4 regions of the Burkholderia theae genome follow, and region 3 is predicted to be linked to each of the others. Evidence: predicted binding sites of a transcription regulator. Region 3 holds the regulator's gene; each other region holds the start of a gene.

Region 1 (4,534 bases), 1.5 Mb from region 3:
TCAAGGCCGGCATGCTTGACCGGGTCGGCGAGCCGATGCGTCACATGCATTTTCCGACGACGGCGATGATGTCGGTGCAGCACCTGATGGAGGACGGTGCGATGGTCGAGGTGGCGGTGGTCGGCCGCGAGGGCGTGGTCGGGCTCGCGACGCTGGTCGGCGGCGCCGCGGCGTCGAGCCGGATCGAGGTCCGCATCGGCGGGATGGCGTATCGCGTGCCGAGCTGTGTGATGCGCACCGAATTCGAGCGCTCGCCGGCAACCTACCGGCTGCTGCTCAACTACTGCCAGGCGACGATGGCGCAGATTTCGCGCAGCGCGCTGTGCAACCGGCATCACTCGGTCAGCGAGCAGCTCAGCCGCTGGCTGCTGCTGGCGCACGACCGTATCGACGGCGACGAGCTGGCCGTCACGCAGCAAACCATCGCGAACATGCTCGGCGTGCGGCGCGAGGGTGTGACGGAAGCGGCCGGCAGCCTGCAGGAAGCCGGGCTGATCCGGCAGCGCCGCGGCCGCATCACGGTGCTCGACCGCGACGGTCTCGAACATCACGCATGCGAATGCTACGACCTGATTCGCGCCGACTATCGCCGGTTGCTCGGCACGCGCGGGAATACGAGGCCGACGCCGGTTCGCCCCCGCCTGCCGGAGGTACGTTGCGGATTCCCGGCACATGGTGCGTGACGATGCAGTCGATGTCCGGTGGAACGAATGCGATGCGGCGTGCCGCGATCGCGGCGGCCGACGTCGTGCTCGCGCTGGCCGGCGCGCTTGCGGCGCAGGCGGCGTCGGGCCTTGCCTGGCGCGAGTTGTCCGACGCGCAGCGCGGCGCGATCGCGCTGCTGTGCGTGCTGACCGCGGCGCTGCTGCCGCGCTACCTGCGCACCGTGCGCGGCGGCATGGCGGCGCAGGGCGGCGTGCACGCGCTGACGCAGACGATGGTTGCCGTCGTCTGCGCGAGCGTGCTCACGGTGGCCGGCACGATGTGGATCATGAACCGCGGCGGCACGGTCACGCCCCGCTGGATCGTGCGCACGGTGCTGGCCGGCGACGCGGCGCTGCTGCTCGGTCGCGCGGTGCTGCTGGCACTCGCGCTGACACGTGACGATCCGCGCGCGCGACAGCGCCGCGTCGCCGTCGTCGGCGCAACGGCGTACGGGCGCGTGGCGATCGAGCGGATGCAACTGGCGCCGAATGGCCCCTTCGTGGCGGCGTGCGTATTCGACGACGACACGCAGGCCGCCACGGGCGGCATCGGCGGCGTACCCGTGATCGACGACTGGAACACCTTGCGCGACCTGATTCGTGGCGGCGAGATCGACGAGGTGTGGCTCACGCTGCCGATGTCGCACGAGTGGCGGATCCAGCGCATCGTGCGCGAGTTGCGCGACGAATTCGTCGAGCTGCGGCTGTTGCCCGACGTGCGGCGGATGGCGGTGATCGATCGCTCGGCGACCGACGTGCTTGGCATGCCGGCGATCAATCTCGCGACTACGCCGCGCTCCGCGCCGGAGCTGTGGGCGAAGTTCGCGTTCGACCGGCTGTTCGCGGTCGGCGTGCTGATTCCGTTGCTGCCGCTGCTGTCGATGCTGGCGATCGCGGTCAAGCTGTCGTCGCCGGGGCCCGTGCTGTTCAGGCAGCGCCGCAAGGGCGTCGACGGCCGCGAGTTCAACATCCTGAAGTTCAGGACGATGCGCGTGCATCGTGCGCAGCCGGGCGTCGTGCGGCAGGCATCGCGCAACGATTCGCGGATCACCTCGGTCGGCGCGTTCCTGCGGCGCACGTCGCTCGACGAGCTGCCGCAGTTTTTCAACGTGCTGTTCGGGCAGATGTCGGTCGTCGGCCCGCGCCCGCACGCGATCGAACACGATGACTTCTATCGGCAGCTGATCGACAGCTACATGTACCGCTACCGCGTGCGGCCCGGCATCACCGGGTGGGCACAGGTGAACGGCTATCGCGGCGAGACGCGCAAGGTCGAGGCGATGGAAGCGCGCGTGAAGTTCGATCTCTTCTACATGCAGAACTGGAGCTTCTGGTTCGACATGAAGATCATCCTGTTGACGGTCGTGCGCGGTTTCACCGGGCGGAATGCTTTCTGAGGATTGCGAATCATCCAGGAAGTGGTGCGTCGTGTGAAAAGCCGCCAACGAACGGGTTGGCGGCGGTACGAGTGTGTCGAAGGAAGCCTGCAGTGGCGCAGCGAATTGCTGCACTGCAGTTGCGCCACCGGGCTTCCCGGCACACATCGAGCGTGGCGATTTCGCGTCGGTCCCCAGTTTCCGCGAGCGTGTCGCGCGCGTCGACGGCCCGCTGATTCCCGTCAACACACACGTGTTCAATGGGTTTATCCTGCATCGAATGCGTTCGGCGCTTCACGTGTCCGGGCGTGCATCCGGGCGCGGCGGCGCCGGTCTTGCCATGCCCGCCGCACACCGGCGCGACACCGCGCGCCGCATTTCCGCGCGGAACCCGGAACAGGAGAGATGGCCATGGCGCTCGACCAACAACAACGGCGGACGCTGCAACAGCGCCTGAACGAGAGCGAGTTGACGTTGCGTGCGGAAATCCGCACGAGCGAAGACCAGCGCGCGTCGGAATCCTATGCGGACCTTGCCGGCGCGGCGCCGGACGAGGGCGACGAGGCAAACGCGGACCTGTTCGTCGACGTCGACCATGCACTGATCGGCATGAAGCTGACCGAACTGCGTGCCGTCGGCCGCGCCCAGCAGCGGATGCGCGACGGCAGCTACGGCGAATGCATCGATTGCGATGCACAAGTCGCCTACGCGCGCCTGCTCGCGCGTCCGACCGCCGAACGCTGCACGCATTGCCAGTCGATCTACGAACGACGGTACGCCACGACACCACGCGCATCGCTCTGACGTGACGGCCGCCTGCGCGCTGCATGTGCTGCGCGGTCGGCGTACGATGACGAACGGGCGCCCGGCGGCGTCGACATGCGGCGCCGGGCAGGCAGGCGCCGTCGCGCACGCGCGGCGTCATCCACGTGGAAGGGAGCCACGCCGATCATGCCGATCCGCAATGCCGAGTGCGCGGCCGTGTTCGCCGAGATCGCCGACATGCTCGAGATCCAGGGCGCCAACCCGTTCCGCGTGCGTGCGTACCGCAATGCCGCGCGTACCATCGCCGACTACGGGCGCGATATTCCGACGATGGTCGCGAACGGCGACGATCTCGGGAAGATTCCGTCGATCGGGCCCGACCTCGCGTCGAAGCTGCGCGAGATCGCCGCGACCGGCACCTGCGAACTGCAGCAAACGCTGCGCCATGCGCTGCCGGGCGCGATCGTCGAACTGCTCGAGGTGCCGGGGCTCGGCGCGAAGCGCGTGAAAGCGCTGCATGACGCGCTGCACGTCGATTCGCTCGAACAGTTGCGCACCGAAGCGAAGAACGGGCACGTGCGCGAGCTGCCGGGCTTCGGCGCGAGAACCGAAGCGCACCTGCTCGACGCGATCGACGAGCGCTTGCGCGATCCGCAACGTTTCCTGCTGCCGGATGCCGCGCACGCGCTGATGCCGTTGCTCGAACGGCTGCGCGCGGTCGCAGGCGTCGGCAAGGCCGTGCCGGCCGGCAGTTTTCGCCGTCGCCGCGAGACGGTCGGCGATCTCGACATCCTCGTTACCTCACGCGATCCGGTCGCCGTCGCCGACGCATTCGTCGGCTACGGCGACGTGGCGCGCGTGCTCGCACACGGCAAGACGCGTTCGAGCGTCGTGCTCGTCAACGGGTTGCAGGTCGACCTGCGCGTCGTCGATGCCGATGCGTTCGGCGCGGCGCTCGTCTACTTCACGGGATCGAAGGCGCACAACATCACGCTGCGCAGGATCGCGCAGGCCGGCGGGCTGAAGATCAACGAATACGGCGTGTTTCGCGGCGACGAACGGATTGCCGGCGCGACGGAGGCATCGGTCTACGAAGCAATCGGGCTGCACGAGGTACCACCCGAACTGCGCGAGGATCGCGGCGAGATCGACGCGTCGCGCGCCGGCACGCTGCCGGTGCTGGTCGAGCGCAAGCACGTCCGCGGCGACCTGCATGCGCATACCGACGCATCGGCCGGCCGCGACAGCCTGCGCGCAATGGCCGATGCGGCGCGCGCACGCGGGCTCGCGTATCTGGCCATCACCGACCGGACGCCGCATGCCGGCGGTGGCCGCAACGCGTTCGAATGGCTCGCGCGGCAGCTCGACGAGATCGATCGCGTCAATGCGTCGTTCGACGATTTCGTGCTGCTCAAGGGCGTGGAGGCCGGCATTCGCGAAGACGGCAGCCTCGACGTGCCCGATGCGATGCTCGGCCGGCTCGATCTCGTGGTCGGCGCGGTACGCGACGGCTTCGACCTGTCGCGCGACGCGCAGACCGAGCGCATGCTGCGCGCGATGGACCATCCGCATTTCACGATGCTCGCGCACCCGACCGGCCGCATGCTCGGCGAGCGCGACGCATGCGAACTCGACCTGCCGCGTGTGATCGCACAGGCCGCGGCGCGCGGCTGCTTCGTCGAACTCGAT
Region 2 (4,534 bases), 1.7 Mb from region 3:
CATCTGCCGCTCGGAAACGCCCGTCACGCCGAACTGGTCGACGTGCTTCGCGTGCGCGGCGCGGAACCGTTCGGGGATGAAGCGCGACAGCGGTGCGCCGATCGCCTCCATCGCGGACACGCCGAACACCTGCTCGGCCATCGGATTGAAGATCACGACCGTCTGCTTCTCGTCGATCGTGATGATCGCTTCCATCGACGAGCGGATGATGCCCATCATCCGCGCCTCGTTGAGGATGCCGCGGCTGCTCGCGCCGGCATCCGCCGCGGCGCTGGACCGGCCGCGCACCAGCGCATGGACGAGTGCCGCGAACGCGAACGACGCGATCAGTCCCGCGGCGAGCACGGTGCCGGCCGCGCGCTGCGCGCCGGTCGCGCTCGGGCGGCCGTCCGCGGAATAGGCGAGGGTCAGCACGGTGCCGCCGAAATTCAGTTCCTCGGTGCGCCGCAACAGGTCGGGCGACGTCGACGCCTCGTCGGTCGTCGTCTCGACGCTGACGATCGCGCGCCGATCGCCGCCGGCGGTCATCCACAGGTCGATCCCGCGTTCCGCGTCGAGCGCGCGCTCGACCAGGCGCCGCGGGCTCAGCGCCGCGAACAGCACCCCGTCGGCGCCGGCTTCGCGCGTGCCGGACGGCGTGGCGGCCGCGTGCGGCGAGGTGGTCACGGGCAGGAACAGCGTGAGGGTGCGCGCGTCGCGGGATGTGTCGTCGTCGGCCGAGTGGACGCCGAGCGCGATGTCGCCGGACTGCAGCGCGCGCGCCAGCGGCGCGGCGTCGGACGTGCCGAAGCGCACGACCGACGAACTCGATGCGGGCGCGCTGAGCGTCGCGGCCGCGAACGCGCCCGCCGGCATCGGTCTCGCGCCGGCGAGGGCATTGCGCGTCGCGGGCGGCAGCGGGACATAGCCGATCTGCCGGACCGGCGAGCGGCCGCTGTCGAGATCGAGCGTCTCCGCATAACGGCGCCATTGCTCGGACGTCATGTCCGGGACGAGATTGAACACGCCGCGCGCGCCTTCGAGCACGGCGACGCCGGACTGCAGTTCGTGGCGCAGCATCGCGGTCACGTGCGTCGTGCGGCGTTCGAAGCGTGTACGGACGGCGCCTTGCCACTGCTCGCGCACCAGCAGGGCGACGCCGAGCGACAGCACCGCGCCGGCGCATAGCGCAACGACGCCGGCCGCGAGCGGCTGGCGTAACATGATCTGGAGGCGCGTGGGCCCTCGGGCATCACGCGTCGGGGTTCCACTGGCGGTCATTCGATGGTCATTCGGTTGTCGGGGCAGCCTAAGGGCCTGTTCACGCTAATAACGGGCTTGCGCTGGCCACCAGAAGGGCCGAGCGCAAGGAATGCGACGATGCGAATACTCAGCGTATTCGCGAGGAGCATGACGCGGCGATCGGCCCTTCTGGTGGCCAGCCCCACAAAAATGTTCTATCAAATCAGGGGAACGTGCCTTGCCGGCCGCACTGCGGCGTCGATCGTCGCTTGTTTGGCTCGGCCAAACGGCGCTCCTCACTCCTTGCATTGCAGCCGGCAAGGCACGTTCGCAAGTCCGTTATTAGCGTGAACAGGCCCTTAGCACTCGGGCAGCGCGGCAAAACCGGGCAAAACTCGCACCGGCTGCGTGCAACGTCTGTTTTCAAGATGAAATTGTGCGCGTTTTACACTTTTTATGTAATGGGGTCAGCTGAAAATGCGGCAAACGGTGCGGAGCAGCGGGCGTGCCGGCCGCGCTTGACGCGCATCAAGAGGCGCGTCGGCACGTGGAGCAGACTGTTCGGCAGGCAAGTCGGCACCGGGTCGGCTTGCGGTAACGGGCCGCCGTTGCGCAACGCGCGACGCGTGTCCGGTCGGAGGGACGGACCATGTACAAGCGGATTTTCGTCGGGCTCGACGGCAGCCCGAGCGCGCGTCTCGCGCTGAACGAGGCGATCCGGATCGCAGCGGCGTCCGGTGGCGAGGTCACTTGCGCGTACGTTGTCGAGCATCGGCCGCAGCTCGTCGACGTCGATGCGGGCTTCGCGGCCGAGCGCGACGGCGATGCGGCCGCCACCGCTGCCGCGACGCCGGTGCTCGACGCCGCGAAAGCGGTGCTCGAGCAGCAGCACGTGCAGGGCTCCGTGCGCGCGCTCGACGCATACGGCGAGGACGTCGCCACGGTGCTGATGCGCACGGCGGCCGAAGCCGACGCCGACCTGATCGTGATGGGCACGAGCGGGCGGCACGGGCTGCGCCGGCTGCTGCTCGGCAGCGTCGCGGAATCGCTGCTGCGCGCGGCCGACCGGCCCGTGCTGCTGGTGCGGCACGACGAGCCGGCCGCGCCGACGGCCGCGTGATGCACGCGGTGAGGCGCTGACGCATCAGCGATCGCGGGCAGGGGACTGCCGCTCGCGTTCGCCGGATGTCTGCGTGATGAAACGCGCGACGCGCCGATCGGCGCACCGCGCGCGAGTGCGCCTGTCGCGTTCGACGCATGCGTCGTCGGGACGAGGGCGCCCCGGATGCGCACGCATGGGCGTTTTTGCGCGCCCGCGGTTGCATCCCGACACGCAGTTCTGGCAGCATCGACCGGTGTCCGCTTCTTCGCCGCGTGCATGGCCGCGGCGATCGACGCTGCGGCATCCGTCAGTAGCCGACCCGGTCGCATCCGCGATGAACGGGGCCGTACGCCGGATGCCCGGTTCCTTACCTTACCGACGTCATCCGCCATGCCGATTTCCGCCGCCGACCTGATTCGCCAGTTCAACCTGCAGCCGCACCCCGAGGGCGGCTATTTCCGCGAAACCTACCGCGCGACCGATGCGGTCGTGCGGCCGGCCGACGGCGCGCCGCGCGCCGCGTCGACCGCGATCTACTACCTGCTGTGCGACGGCGCCTATTCGTCGTGGCACCGGATCCGTTCCGACGAGGTCTGGCATTTCTACGCGGGCGATCCGATCGAAGTGTGGGTGCTCGACGAGCGCGACGGGCTGACGATCCACCGGCTCGGCAACCCGCTCACGCATCCGGGCACCGTGTTCCAGGCGGTCGTGCCGGCCGGATGCTGGTTCGGCGCGCGCTGCGCGTTGCCGGAGCACGTCGCGCTTGTCGGCTGTACGGTTGCGCCGGGGTTCGAGTTCGCGGAATTCGAGCTGGCGGATCCGGCCACGCTGGCCGCCGCGTTTCCCGACTACGCGGAACACGTCGCCCAGCTCGCGCCGCGTCCGGACGCGTGAGCGCGACAGCGGTGCAGGCAGCGGCCCGAAGCCCGCGCGGACGGCGTGTGTTCCGCGCGATTGTGGCCAAACCCGTTTAGAATGCCCGTCATGCACAAGGTCGGCTGCGGACGTGCCGCGGCGGCCGTTGCGCAGCCGTCCCGACGCCCCCGGTCGCACGGCCCGCATGTCTTCCAGGAGCGCCGCCGTGTGGCACTTTCCGATTGCAATTCCATCGTCGCTCGGCCCTTGGGCCGTGTTCGCGAGCGTGTTGATCACGCAGCTCGGCGTGCCGGTGCCGGCCGTGCCGATGCTGATTCTCGGCGGCACGATGGCGGCAATGGGGCAGGCGTCGTGGACCAGCATGTTCGCGGCGGCGATCGGCGCGACGATGCTCGCCGATTCGCTGTGGTTCTTCATGGGCCGTACGCGCGGCCGGCGCCTGCTGAACGGCCTCGTGCGCTTCTCGCTGTCGCTCGACACGACGCTGCGCTTCGCGCGTAACGTATTCGAAAGATACGGCGCGCCGCTGCTCGTGCTGTCCAAATTCCTGCCGGGCCTCGGCCTCGTGTCGGCGCCGCTGCTCGGCACGACCGCGATAGGCATCGGCGTGTTCCTGTTCTGGGATCTGGCCGGCGCGTCGCTGTGGGCCGCGTTCTGGCTGATCGGCGGCGCGGCCATTCACGACCAGATCGTGCAGTTCGTGCTGTGGGTGCGCGCGAGCGGCGGCACGATCCTCGACGCGTTCCTCGCGATCTTCATCACGTTCCTGCTGTACCGCTGGGTGCGTCGCGTGCAGTTCCGCCGTTATCTCGCCCAGGTGCGCATCTCGCCGCCGCAGCTGGTCGAGATGATGACGTCGGACGAGCCGCCACTGATCTTCGACGCGCGGCCGAAAGCGATTCGCGAGCGCGAGCCGTACCGGATCGCCGGCGCGGTGCCGGTCGATCTCGATTCGCCGGACCTGCTCGACCCGGAATTGCTGAAGCGGCCGATCGTTGTCTATTGCGTGTGCCCGAACGAGGCCACGGCCAAGCGCCTGATCGCGAAGATGCAGCGCAAGAAGATGATCCACAACATCCGGGCGCTGAAGGGCGGCCTCGATGCGTGGGAGAAGCACGGCTTCCCGGTCGAGCCGCTGCCGGCCGACCTCGATGCGTCGCGTTATTTCGTGCGTCCCGAACACGGGGCGCTCGAAGGCGAATATACGGTGCGCGCGACGCTGTCCAAATAAATGCGCGCGCGATGTCGCGCGCATTTCAATTCCCCCATCCGTTTCACCCGGTGCGATTTTTACGAAAATCGGCTGGCGTGAAACGTCTGATCATTCTTATA
Region 3 (4,534 bases):
GATGCCGAACCACGCGAGATACGCGAGGCCGACATACAGCACCGCATGAACGAAGGTCGGATAGCGTTCGACGAGCGCGGACGCACCGCCGACGCCCGCGCCGATCAGGAGCATGTCCGACAGCGCGCACAGCAGCACGATCTTGCCGACGTGCGAACGCATGATGCCCTGCCGGAGCACGAACGCGTTCTGCGCGCCGATGGTGACGATGAGCGACGCGCACAGGGCGGCGCCGTGAGAGAAAGCAAGCCAGTTCATGATGACAGCGATAGCAGCAGTAGACGGAATAATCGGGTAGCGCTAGTCTGCGGTCAGCATGAAAATAAGAGAAGCTAAATCACCTAATGCAGATTAAGGAAATCTAATGCTCGACTACGCCCTGCTCGATGCGCTCTCGGCGGTGATCCGGTACGGCTCGTTCGAGCGCGCGGCCAAGGAGCTGAACGTCACGCCGTCGGCCGTGTCGCAGCGCGTGAAACTGCTGGAGGAGCGCGTCGGCAGCGTGCTCGTCAAGCGCGGGCAGCCGTGCGTCGCGACGACGTCCGGTGCGCTGCTGTGCCGGCATACCGAACGCGTGCAATTGCTCGAGGCCGAACTGGGCGGCCGGATGCCGGCGCTGCCGGGCTCGATCACGAGCGCATGGCCGATGTTGCGCGTGGCCGTCAACGACGACAGCGTCGCGACGTGGTTTATCGATGCGGTGGGGCCGTTCTGCACGGAGCGCGAGATGCTGCTCGACCTCGTGATCGACGACCAGGACTACACGGCGGCGCGCATTCGCGACGGCAGCGTACAGGGCGCGGTGACCGCGCAGGCCGAGCCGATTCAGGGCTGCCGCTCGACGCGGCTCGGGCGCATTCGATATCGCGCGGTGTGCTCGCCGGCATTTCACGAGCGCTATTTCGGCAAGGGCGTCACGCGCGACGCGCTGCGCCGCGCGCCGTGCGTGATGTTCAATCCGAAGGACGGCCTGCAGGCGCGCTTCATCCGGCGCGTGACGCGTGCGGACCTCGATCCGCCGCAGCACTGGATACCGCACGTCGCGGGCTACCTGCGCGCATGCGAAACGGGGCTGGGATGGGGAATGTGCCCGGACCGGATGGTCGATCGCCAACTGGCGGCGGGCGAACTGGTCGACATGTCGCCGGGACGAACCACCGACATCGATCTTTACTGGCAGAGCTGGCGCCTGTCGATCGGCTGGCTCGACGATTTCAGCGCGGCGCTCAAGACGCGTGCCGCGCTGTTTCTCGATTGATCGACGGCGCGATACGGGGGACGCGCGCGGCGCGCGGCAAGCGCGCGCCGGGCGACATCATCAGACTTGATGCAGGCCGTCGAAGTCGACGATCTGGACGTGGCGGCCCTGCATTTCGATCAGGCCGCGCTTCTGGAATTTCGACAGCGTGCGGCTGACCGTTTCGAGCGTCATGCCGAGATAGCTGCCGATGTCTTCGCGCGTCATCCGCAGGTTGAATTCCGACGGCGAGTAACCGCGCTTCAGGTAGCGCGACGACACGTCGAGCAGGAAAGCGGCGACACGTTCTTCGGCATTCAGTGAACCGAGCAGCATCGTTTGCGACGTTTCGCGCACGATCTGTTCGCTCATCAGCTTGTGCATGCGCAACTGCATCGAGCCGGCTTCCGAGCACAGCGTCTTGAGCGCGCTGTACGGAATCACGCAGACGGAGCTGTCTTCCAGCGCGACCGCGGTGCGCGGATGCGTGTCGTCGCAGATGCCGTCGAGGCCGAGCGCTTCGCCCGCGAGATGCAGGCCCGTGACCTGTTCGCGGCCGTCATGGCGTGTCGCGACGGTTTTCAGCGAACCCGAGCGCACCGCATACAGATTGTCGAATGCGTCGCCTTCGCGGAACAGCGCTTCGCCGCGCTTGACGGGGCGAGCCGCGCAGATGACCGACTCGAGGCGACTGAGTGCTTCGGGCGCCAGGCCCTGCGGCATGCACAGGTGCCGCATTGCGCACGACGAGCAGTGCGCGGCCTGGCGAGGAGCCCAGCTGCCGGCATGAGGCGTGGCGGCGGGACGTGTAGCGACGGGCGTCAGCATGATCGTTTACTCCGGCGTTGAATCGACGGAATCATTGTCCCACCGCAAATTGCCGCTGTCGGGTGACAAAACGTCGCGACCGCGCGCGCATGCCGAACGCCGTTCAGGCAGGTTGCTCGTCGACGTTGGCGGCCGCCGGAATCAGCAGCACGGGCAGCGTCGCGTGGCGCACGCATTGTTCGGCGATGCTGCCGAGCACGAGACGGCGGAACCCGCGGCGGCCGTGCGTGCCGAGCACCAGCAGATCGGCACCGAATGCCTTCGTGCCTTCGAGGATCAGCGACGACACGTCGTTGAGCGACGTTGCTTCGTTCAGCCGCGTCTCGCCCTTCACGCCCGCTGCCTGCATCAGCTTCGTGAAATCCTTCGCGAGCGCGTCGCCCTGCGCGACGAGCTGATCGCGCAGGATGGACGGATCGTAGCCGGGCACGTTGTAGTAGATCGCGGCGTTTTCGACGACGTAGAACGGTTGCAGCTCGGCGCCGTGTGCTTTCGCGAGCGCCAGCGCGGCATCGAATGCATGGCGGGACGTGTCGCTGCCGTCGACGGCAACCAGAATACGCTTGTACATAGTGTCTCCGAGTGGCGGGTTGAAACGAAGTCGGCCGGATGGCCGATCAGGCTCAGCATTGCTGCGAGGCAGAGTAAACCAATGGCGGGGACTTTGCAGTGCGGTGCCGGTCCTGCCGCGCGGCCGCGATGTTTCCGGTGCTGCGGAAGAGCAGCCATGCACGTGATGCAACCTGCGCTGCGCGACGCGTGTCGCATGGTCGGGTCGCATCCGTGGTCGGTGCAGTCTCCGCGAGGCGCTCGACAATCGAACGCATGACGAACACGGATGAAGACGGCATCGTCGCGTGGAACGAATGCGCGGGCATCGAAATCGCGCATCGCGCGACGCACGCATGCCGGTTCGACACGGCACAACAGCCAGTCTGACGAACCGCACGCATCGTTATTCAACCGCAACCGCGCCGTTTCGACATGACTTCGATCAACGGAGGTGCGTGATCGCGATGCGCGGCATGCATCGATCCGCCGGTGCCGATGCGCGGAATCGTTCGTTCGAGCACCCGTCGCGTGCGCCGATCCTCAACCATCGGCCGTCGACCGACGCCAGTTTGCAAACGAACGATCGATTCAAACGCCGCGCCGGCTACTTCGGCAAGGCCGTCAGCTCGATCACGCGCTCCGGCTTCCGCCCGTGGCCGGGCCAGTACGCGCTGCCGTACATCCGGTGGACGGGACCGAACTGCTGGTCGTCCGCGGGCGACGGCGCGGCGAAGCCTTTCTCGATCACCACGTAGCCCGCGCGCAGCGCGAATGCCGGATGGTTGCCGCCGGGGCGGCTGTCGAAACCGGCGAATCCGTCGCCGGCTTCGGGCACCGCATTGACGAGCGACGCGTTGCTGCCCGTGATCTGGTCGGGCGGGATCGGCCCGCCGCCGGCGAGCAGCCATGCTTCGCGGTTCTTGCCGTCGGTGTCGACCGTGCTGTCGTGGGTGTCGTCGTTGTCGAGCTCGACGCTGTGCGGATGCGCAAGACCTGTTTGACCGGATGGTTCCATCACGGCTCTCCTGGCGGCGAAGCGGTCCGGATCGAAGCAAATCCCGTTCCGGGCATGACGGGAAAAGGCGCGCGGGCGATCGCCGCGGTCGCGCGACGCGCACTGATTTGTCATGATTTATTTCAGCTAGAAGACGCGTTTTCTACAGAGTATGATTCTTTTCCTGCGAAGCGGCGACAGGGGATGCGATCTCGCCGCCTCTGCCCGCGCCGGGGCGCCGCAGCACCCTTAAAGACGGGTAGTGAACAACAAAGCAAGGGACTAGAGGTGGCGGACTCATGCAAGCGACTACTGCCTTCACGCACCGCGGTTATCTGTTGAACTGCGCGCCCGCGCGCGCCAGCGACGGTTCGTTCAAGCCCTACGTCGTGATCTCCCGATCGAGCGACGGCGAGCTGGTTGCGAACCGTTTTTTCCCGATCGAGCTCCAGTTCAACGACGAAGACGCCGCGATCGCGCACGCGCGCGACTGGGCCGTGCGCTGGATCGACGCGAGCAGCATCACGATCTGATGCGGCCAATCGCCCGCGGCGTCGGCCGCCCACGGCACCGGCCGCCGGTCGAGTTCCGGCGTGCCGCTCCCCGACACAAAACGCGGTAATCTTGCGGAACCCGTCACTTTATTAGCGGCCGTGCGATCGAGCGCGGTTGCATGCATTGGCCTATGTCGACATCACCCGCCCGTCAGTGGGGCCTCGAAGAAATCGTCACCGGATTGCGCGAGTCGCGCGAGGAACTCCATCGCACGCGCCATCCGCGCGGTATTCGCGAACTGCCGTCGCGCGACGCGATCTGCAAGATTGTGACCGGCCTGCGCGCGTCGATGTTTCCGACGCATTACGGCGCGCCGGATCTGACCGACGAAAGCGTCGACTATTACGTTGGCCATACGCTCGAAAGCA
Region 4 (4,534 bases), on a different replicon from region 3:
TTTGCGCGCCCGGCGCGAACCGGGCGGGCGGCCGATGGCAGGCGATCAGTGAACGACGCGGTCGAACACGAACTTGCCGTCGTTGACGTCGACCGGAATCACGTCCTTCGGACCGAAGCGACCCGCGAGGATGAGCTTCGCGACCGGGTTCTCGATCTCCTGCTGGATCGCGCGCTTCAGCGGCCGCGCACCGAACAGCGGATCGTAGCCGACCTTCGCGATCTGCTCGAGCGCCGCTTCCGACACGTCGAGCGCCATGTCGAGCTTCGCGAGCCGCTCGTGCAGGCGCGCCAGCTGGATCTTCGCGATCGACTCGATGTTGCTGCGGTCGAGCGCATGGAACACGACGACGTCGTCGATCCGGTTCAGGAACTCGGGGCGGAAATGCTGCTTCACCTCGAGCCACACGGCGTCCTTGATCTCGTCCTGCGGCGCACCCGTCATCGCCTGGATCACCTGCGAGCCGAGGTTCGACGTCATCACGATCACCGTGTTCTTGAAGTCGACCGTGCGCCCCTGCCCGTCCGTCATGCGGCCGTCGTCGAGTACCTGCAGCAGCACGTTGAACACGTCCGGATGCGCCTTCTCGATCTCGTCGAGCAGGATCACGCTGTACGGCTTGCGGCGCACGGCTTCCGTCAGGTAACCACCTTCCTCGTAGCCGACATAGCCCGGCGGCGCGCCGATCAGCCGCGCGACGCTGTGCTTCTCCATGAATTCGCTCATGTCGATGCGGATCAGATGCTCTTCCGAATCGAACAGGAACGACGCCAGCGCCTTGCACAGCTCGGTCTTGCCGACACCCGTCGGGCCGAGGAACAGGAACGAGCCGTACGGACGGTTCGGATCGGCGAGACCCGCGCGCGAACGGCGGATCGCATCGGCCACCGCGCCGATCGCCTCGTGCTGGCCGACCACGCGCTCGTGCAGCTTTTCCTCGATGTGCAGCAGCTTCTCGCGTTCGCCCTGCATCATCCGCGACACGGGGATCCCCGTCGAACGCGACACGACTTCCGCGATTTCCTCGGCGCCGACCTGCGTGCGCAGCAGGCGCGGACGCGTCGGGTTGTGCTGCTCCTTCTCTTCGGCCTGCGTGACCTGCTTCAGTTGCGCCTCGAGCTGCGGCAGCTTGCCGTACTGCAGTTCGGCGACCTTCTCGAGCTTGCCGTCACGCTGCAGCCGCGCGATGTCCGCACGCACCTTCTCGATCTCTTCCTTCAACTGCGCGCTGCCTTGCACCGCGGCCTTCTCGACGGTCCAGATCTCCTCGAGGTCCGCGTATTCGCGGCCGAGGCGGTCGATCTCTTCCTCGATCAGCTGCAGGCGCTTCTGCGACGCTTCGTCCGGCTCCTTCTTCACGGCTTCGCGCTCGATCTTCAGCTGGATCAGCCGGCGGTCGAGCTTGTCCATCTCTTCGGGCTTCGAATCGATTTCCATCTTGATCTTCGAAGCGGCTTCGTCGATCAGGTCGATCGCCTTGTCGGGCAGGAAACGGTCGGTGATGTAGCGATGCGACAGCTCGGCCGCGGCGACGATCGCCGGGTCGGTGATGTCGACGCCGTGGTGCAGTTCGTACTTCTCCTGCAGCCCGCGCAGGATCGCGATCGTCGCCTCGACGCTCGGCTCGTCGACCAGCACCTTCTGGAAGCGGCGCTCGAGCGCGGCATCCTTCTCGATGTACTTGCGGTATTCGTCGAGCGTGGTCGCGCCGATGCAGTGCAGCTCGCCGCGCGACAGCGCCGGCTTCAGCATGTTGCCCGCATCCATCGCGCCTTCGGCCTTGCCCGCGCCGACCATCGTGTGGATTTCGTCGATGAAGACGATCGTCTGGCCTTCGTCCTTCGCGATGTCGTTGAGCACGGCCTTCAGGCGCTCCTCGAATTCGCCGCGGTACTTCGCGCCCGCGAGCAGCGCGGCCATGTCGAGCGACAGCACGCGCTTGCCCTTCAGTGTCTCGGGCACTTCGCCGTTGACGATCCGTTGTGCAAGCCCTTCGACGATCGCGGTCTTGCCGACGCCCGGCTCGCCGATCAGCACCGGGTTGTTCTTCGTGCGGCGTTGCAGGATCTGGATCGAGCGGCGGATTTCGTCGTCGCGACCGATCACCGGATCGAGCTTGCCCGCACGGGCACGCTCGGTCAGGTCGACCGTGTATTTCTTGAGCGCCTCGCGCTGGCTTTCCGCGTCCTGGCTATGCACCTGCGAGCCGCCGCGCACCGCGGCGATCGCGGCTTCGAGCGACTTGCGCGTGAGGCCGTGCTGACGCGCGAGCTTGCCGGCTTCGCCCTTGTCGTCGGAGACGGCGAGCAGGAACATCTCGCTCGCGATGAACGTGTCGTTGAGCTTCTGCGCTTCCTTGTCGGCCTGGTTCAGCAGCCCGGCCAGCTCGCGGCCGATCTGGATGTCGCCGCCCGTGCCCGTCACTTGCGGCAGGCGCGAGATGGCTTCGTTCAGCGCGCCTTGCAGCGCCTGGATGTGAACACCCGCGCGCGACATCAGCGAGCGGGCGGAACCGTCCTGCTGCGCGACCAGCGCCGCCAGTACGTGAACGGGTTCGATGTATTGATTGTCGCGGCCTGCCGCGAGGCTTTGCGCGTCCGAGAGTGCTTCCTGGAACTTGGTGGTGAGCTTGTCGATTCTCATTTAGTCGAGACCTCCAATTTTCGATTAACACCAAGATGAGGATGGTTATGCGGCTTTCAAGCGAAATTCGGGTTGATTCAGCGCAAAAATTGCTGGATATCCGTGAAGCGGCCCGGGAGCAGGTCGCGACCGGATCGCGGGACGCGGTGCCCGCGCGTCAGCCGGCCGTCGACGGCGGCTCGACGGCTGCAGCCGCTTCGTCCGGTGACGGCTCGGCACGCACGAGCGCGAACGGACGGATGCCGAGCAACGCCACGAGCGGCGACGCATCTTCGACCAGCTCGCCGAGCGTGTGACGGTCGAGTTCGGCGAAGAACGCATCGCGTGCGGCCGCCAGCACGCCCTTCAGGCGGCACTGCGGCTCGATCACGCAGCCGCGCGACTCGCCGTCGTCGGTCGAAAAGCAGCCGACCAGCGCGAAGTCGCTCTCGGTCGCGCGCACGACCTGGCCGACCGTCAGCCGCAGCGATTCCGGGAAGAGGCGCAGCCCGCCATTGCGGCCGCGAACCGTGTCGACCCATCCCAATTCGCCGAGCTGCTGCACGACTTTCATCAGATGGTTCTTCGAGATGCCGTAGGCATCCGAGATCTCCTGGATTGTCGCGAGCCCCTCGCCGCGCACGGCAAGGTACAGCATCACGCGCAGCGAATAGTCGGTGTAGTCGGTGAGTCTCATGGGCGAATACGGAAAAGATCGATCATGCCCCGGTCACGTGAACCGGGCCGATCGGGATGCGCGGGGCCGACCGACGGCCCTGTTTCGCAGCCCGGGTTGCCGGGATGGCGCGCGCACATATAAGATGCGTGACATCTGCACGTTTTTCAGGGGGTGTTGGACGCTATTTTGCGTCAAAATCCGGCCGGCGTCCTGTCCGTTGCCTGCGCCGCCGCGTTGACGTTGCCCAGCTCTCCCGGCCCTTTTTGCCATGACCGCCATCCCCGCCTCGCCCGATACCGCCCCGGCCCGCCCTCGCGATGCCGAGCCGACCGAAGACAACATCCGCGCGCTCGTCTACGCGTTCTACGACCGCGTGCGCGCCGATCCGCTGCTCGGGCCCGTGTTCGACGCGAAGCTGGCCGGCCGCTGGGACGACCATTTGCCGAAGATGGTCACGTTCTGGTCGGGCCTCGTGCTCGGCACCAAGGGCTATCGCGGCAACGTGCAGCAGGCGCACCAGCCGCTCGACGGGATCGAACCGGCCCATTTCAGCCGCTGGCTGTCGCTGTTCCTGAAGACCGTCGAGACGCGCTACGCACCGCCCGCGGCGATCCGCTTCATGGAACCCGCGCTGCGGATCGCGCAGAGCCTGCAATTGAGCCGGTTCGGCTGGGATTATCGGATTCCGCCCGAGCAGCAGGCCCTGCTCGACGCGATCGCGCCGCGCCGCCGCGACACGGGCGACGACCCGCATGCGTTGCCGTCGCGCGCCCGCGGCGAGCCGTTTCCGACGAAGATCATCGGGCGCAGCGCCGATCCGGACGCGTAACGCGCGTCGCGCACCGATTGCGCACCTGCGGCACATGGCCGCAGCGCGCGGACGCGCGTTCAGCGCGGCGTGTTGCCCGATTCGACGCCCCAGCGCGCGAGCGCGGCATCGTCGGTCGTACGGGCATCGACCCAGCGCTCGCCGTCCGGCGTCGTTTCCTTCTTCCAGAACGGCGCCTCGGTCTTCAGGTAGTCCATCACGAACTCGCACGACGCGAACGCATCGCCGCGGTGCGCGGCGACCGTCGCGACCATCACGATCTGGTCGAGCGGGAGGAGCTTGCCGACGCGATGCACGATCGCGACGTCAATACCCGGCCAGCGCCGGCCGGCCTCGGCCGCGATCTTCTCGAGCGCCTTCTCGGTCATGCCCGGATAGTGTTCGAGCTCCATCGCGGCGACCGA

What was found. Region 3 encodes FNR, which switches genes on or off when oxygen is low (the NO sensors DNR and NnrR bind a similar motif). Its sites were predicted from a motif close to TTGATNNNNATCAA; they were not measured.
Region 1: a site for FNR is predicted at 2,313-2,326, ahead of ACN22W_RS21140 (TraR/DksA family transcriptional regulator). Genes of this name have one in related genera too.
Region 2: a site for FNR is predicted at 1,740-1,753, ahead of ACN22W_RS21915 (universal stress protein). Genes of this name have one in related genera too.
Region 4: a site for FNR is predicted at 2,716-2,729, ahead of clpB (ATP-dependent chaperone ClpB). Genes of this name have one in related genera too.

What each region holds. Positions count from the first base shown of each region.
Region 1 is NZ_CP183462.1:812,897-817,430, forward strand. Features, by position in the region: gene ACN22W_RS21130 (Crp/Fnr family transcriptional regulator) at 1-683, shown strand, start outside; gene ACN22W_RS21135 (undecaprenyl-phosphate glucose phosphotransferase) at 695-2,101, shown strand; gene ACN22W_RS21140 (TraR/DksA family transcriptional regulator) at 2,492-2,884, shown strand; gene polX (DNA polymerase/3'-5' exonuclease PolX) at 3,032-4,534, shown strand, end outside.
Region 2 is NZ_CP183462.1:982,048-986,581, forward strand. Features, by position in the region: gene ACN22W_RS21910 (PAS domain S-box protein) at 1-1,260, opposite strand, end outside; gene ACN22W_RS21915 (universal stress protein) at 1,871-2,341, shown strand; gene ACN22W_RS21920 (cupin domain-containing protein) at 2,714-3,220, shown strand; gene ACN22W_RS21925 (DedA family protein/thiosulfate sulfurtransferase GlpE) at 3,408-4,433, shown strand.
Region 3 is NZ_CP183462.1:2,712,743-2,717,276, reverse strand. Features, by position in the region: gene ACN22W_RS29835 (LysE/ArgO family amino acid transporter) at 1-258, opposite strand, end outside; gene ACN22W_RS29830 (LysR family transcriptional regulator ArgP) at 365-1,258, shown strand; gene fnr (fumarate/nitrate reduction transcriptional regulator Fnr) at 1,319-2,065, opposite strand; gene ACN22W_RS29820 (universal stress protein) at 2,169-2,636, opposite strand; gene ACN22W_RS29815 (DUF3005 domain-containing protein) at 3,222-3,632, opposite strand; gene ACN22W_RS29810 (hypothetical protein) at 3,911-4,144, shown strand; gene epsC (serine O-acetyltransferase EpsC) at 4,297-4,534, shown strand, end outside.
Region 4 is NZ_CP183461.1:2,178,823-2,183,356, forward strand. Features, by position in the region: gene clpB (ATP-dependent chaperone ClpB) at 46-2,643, opposite strand; gene ACN22W_RS10290 (Rrf2 family transcriptional regulator) at 2,801-3,319, opposite strand; gene ACN22W_RS10295 (group III truncated hemoglobin) at 3,570-4,130, shown strand; gene moaE (molybdopterin synthase catalytic subunit MoaE) at 4,190-4,534, opposite strand, start outside.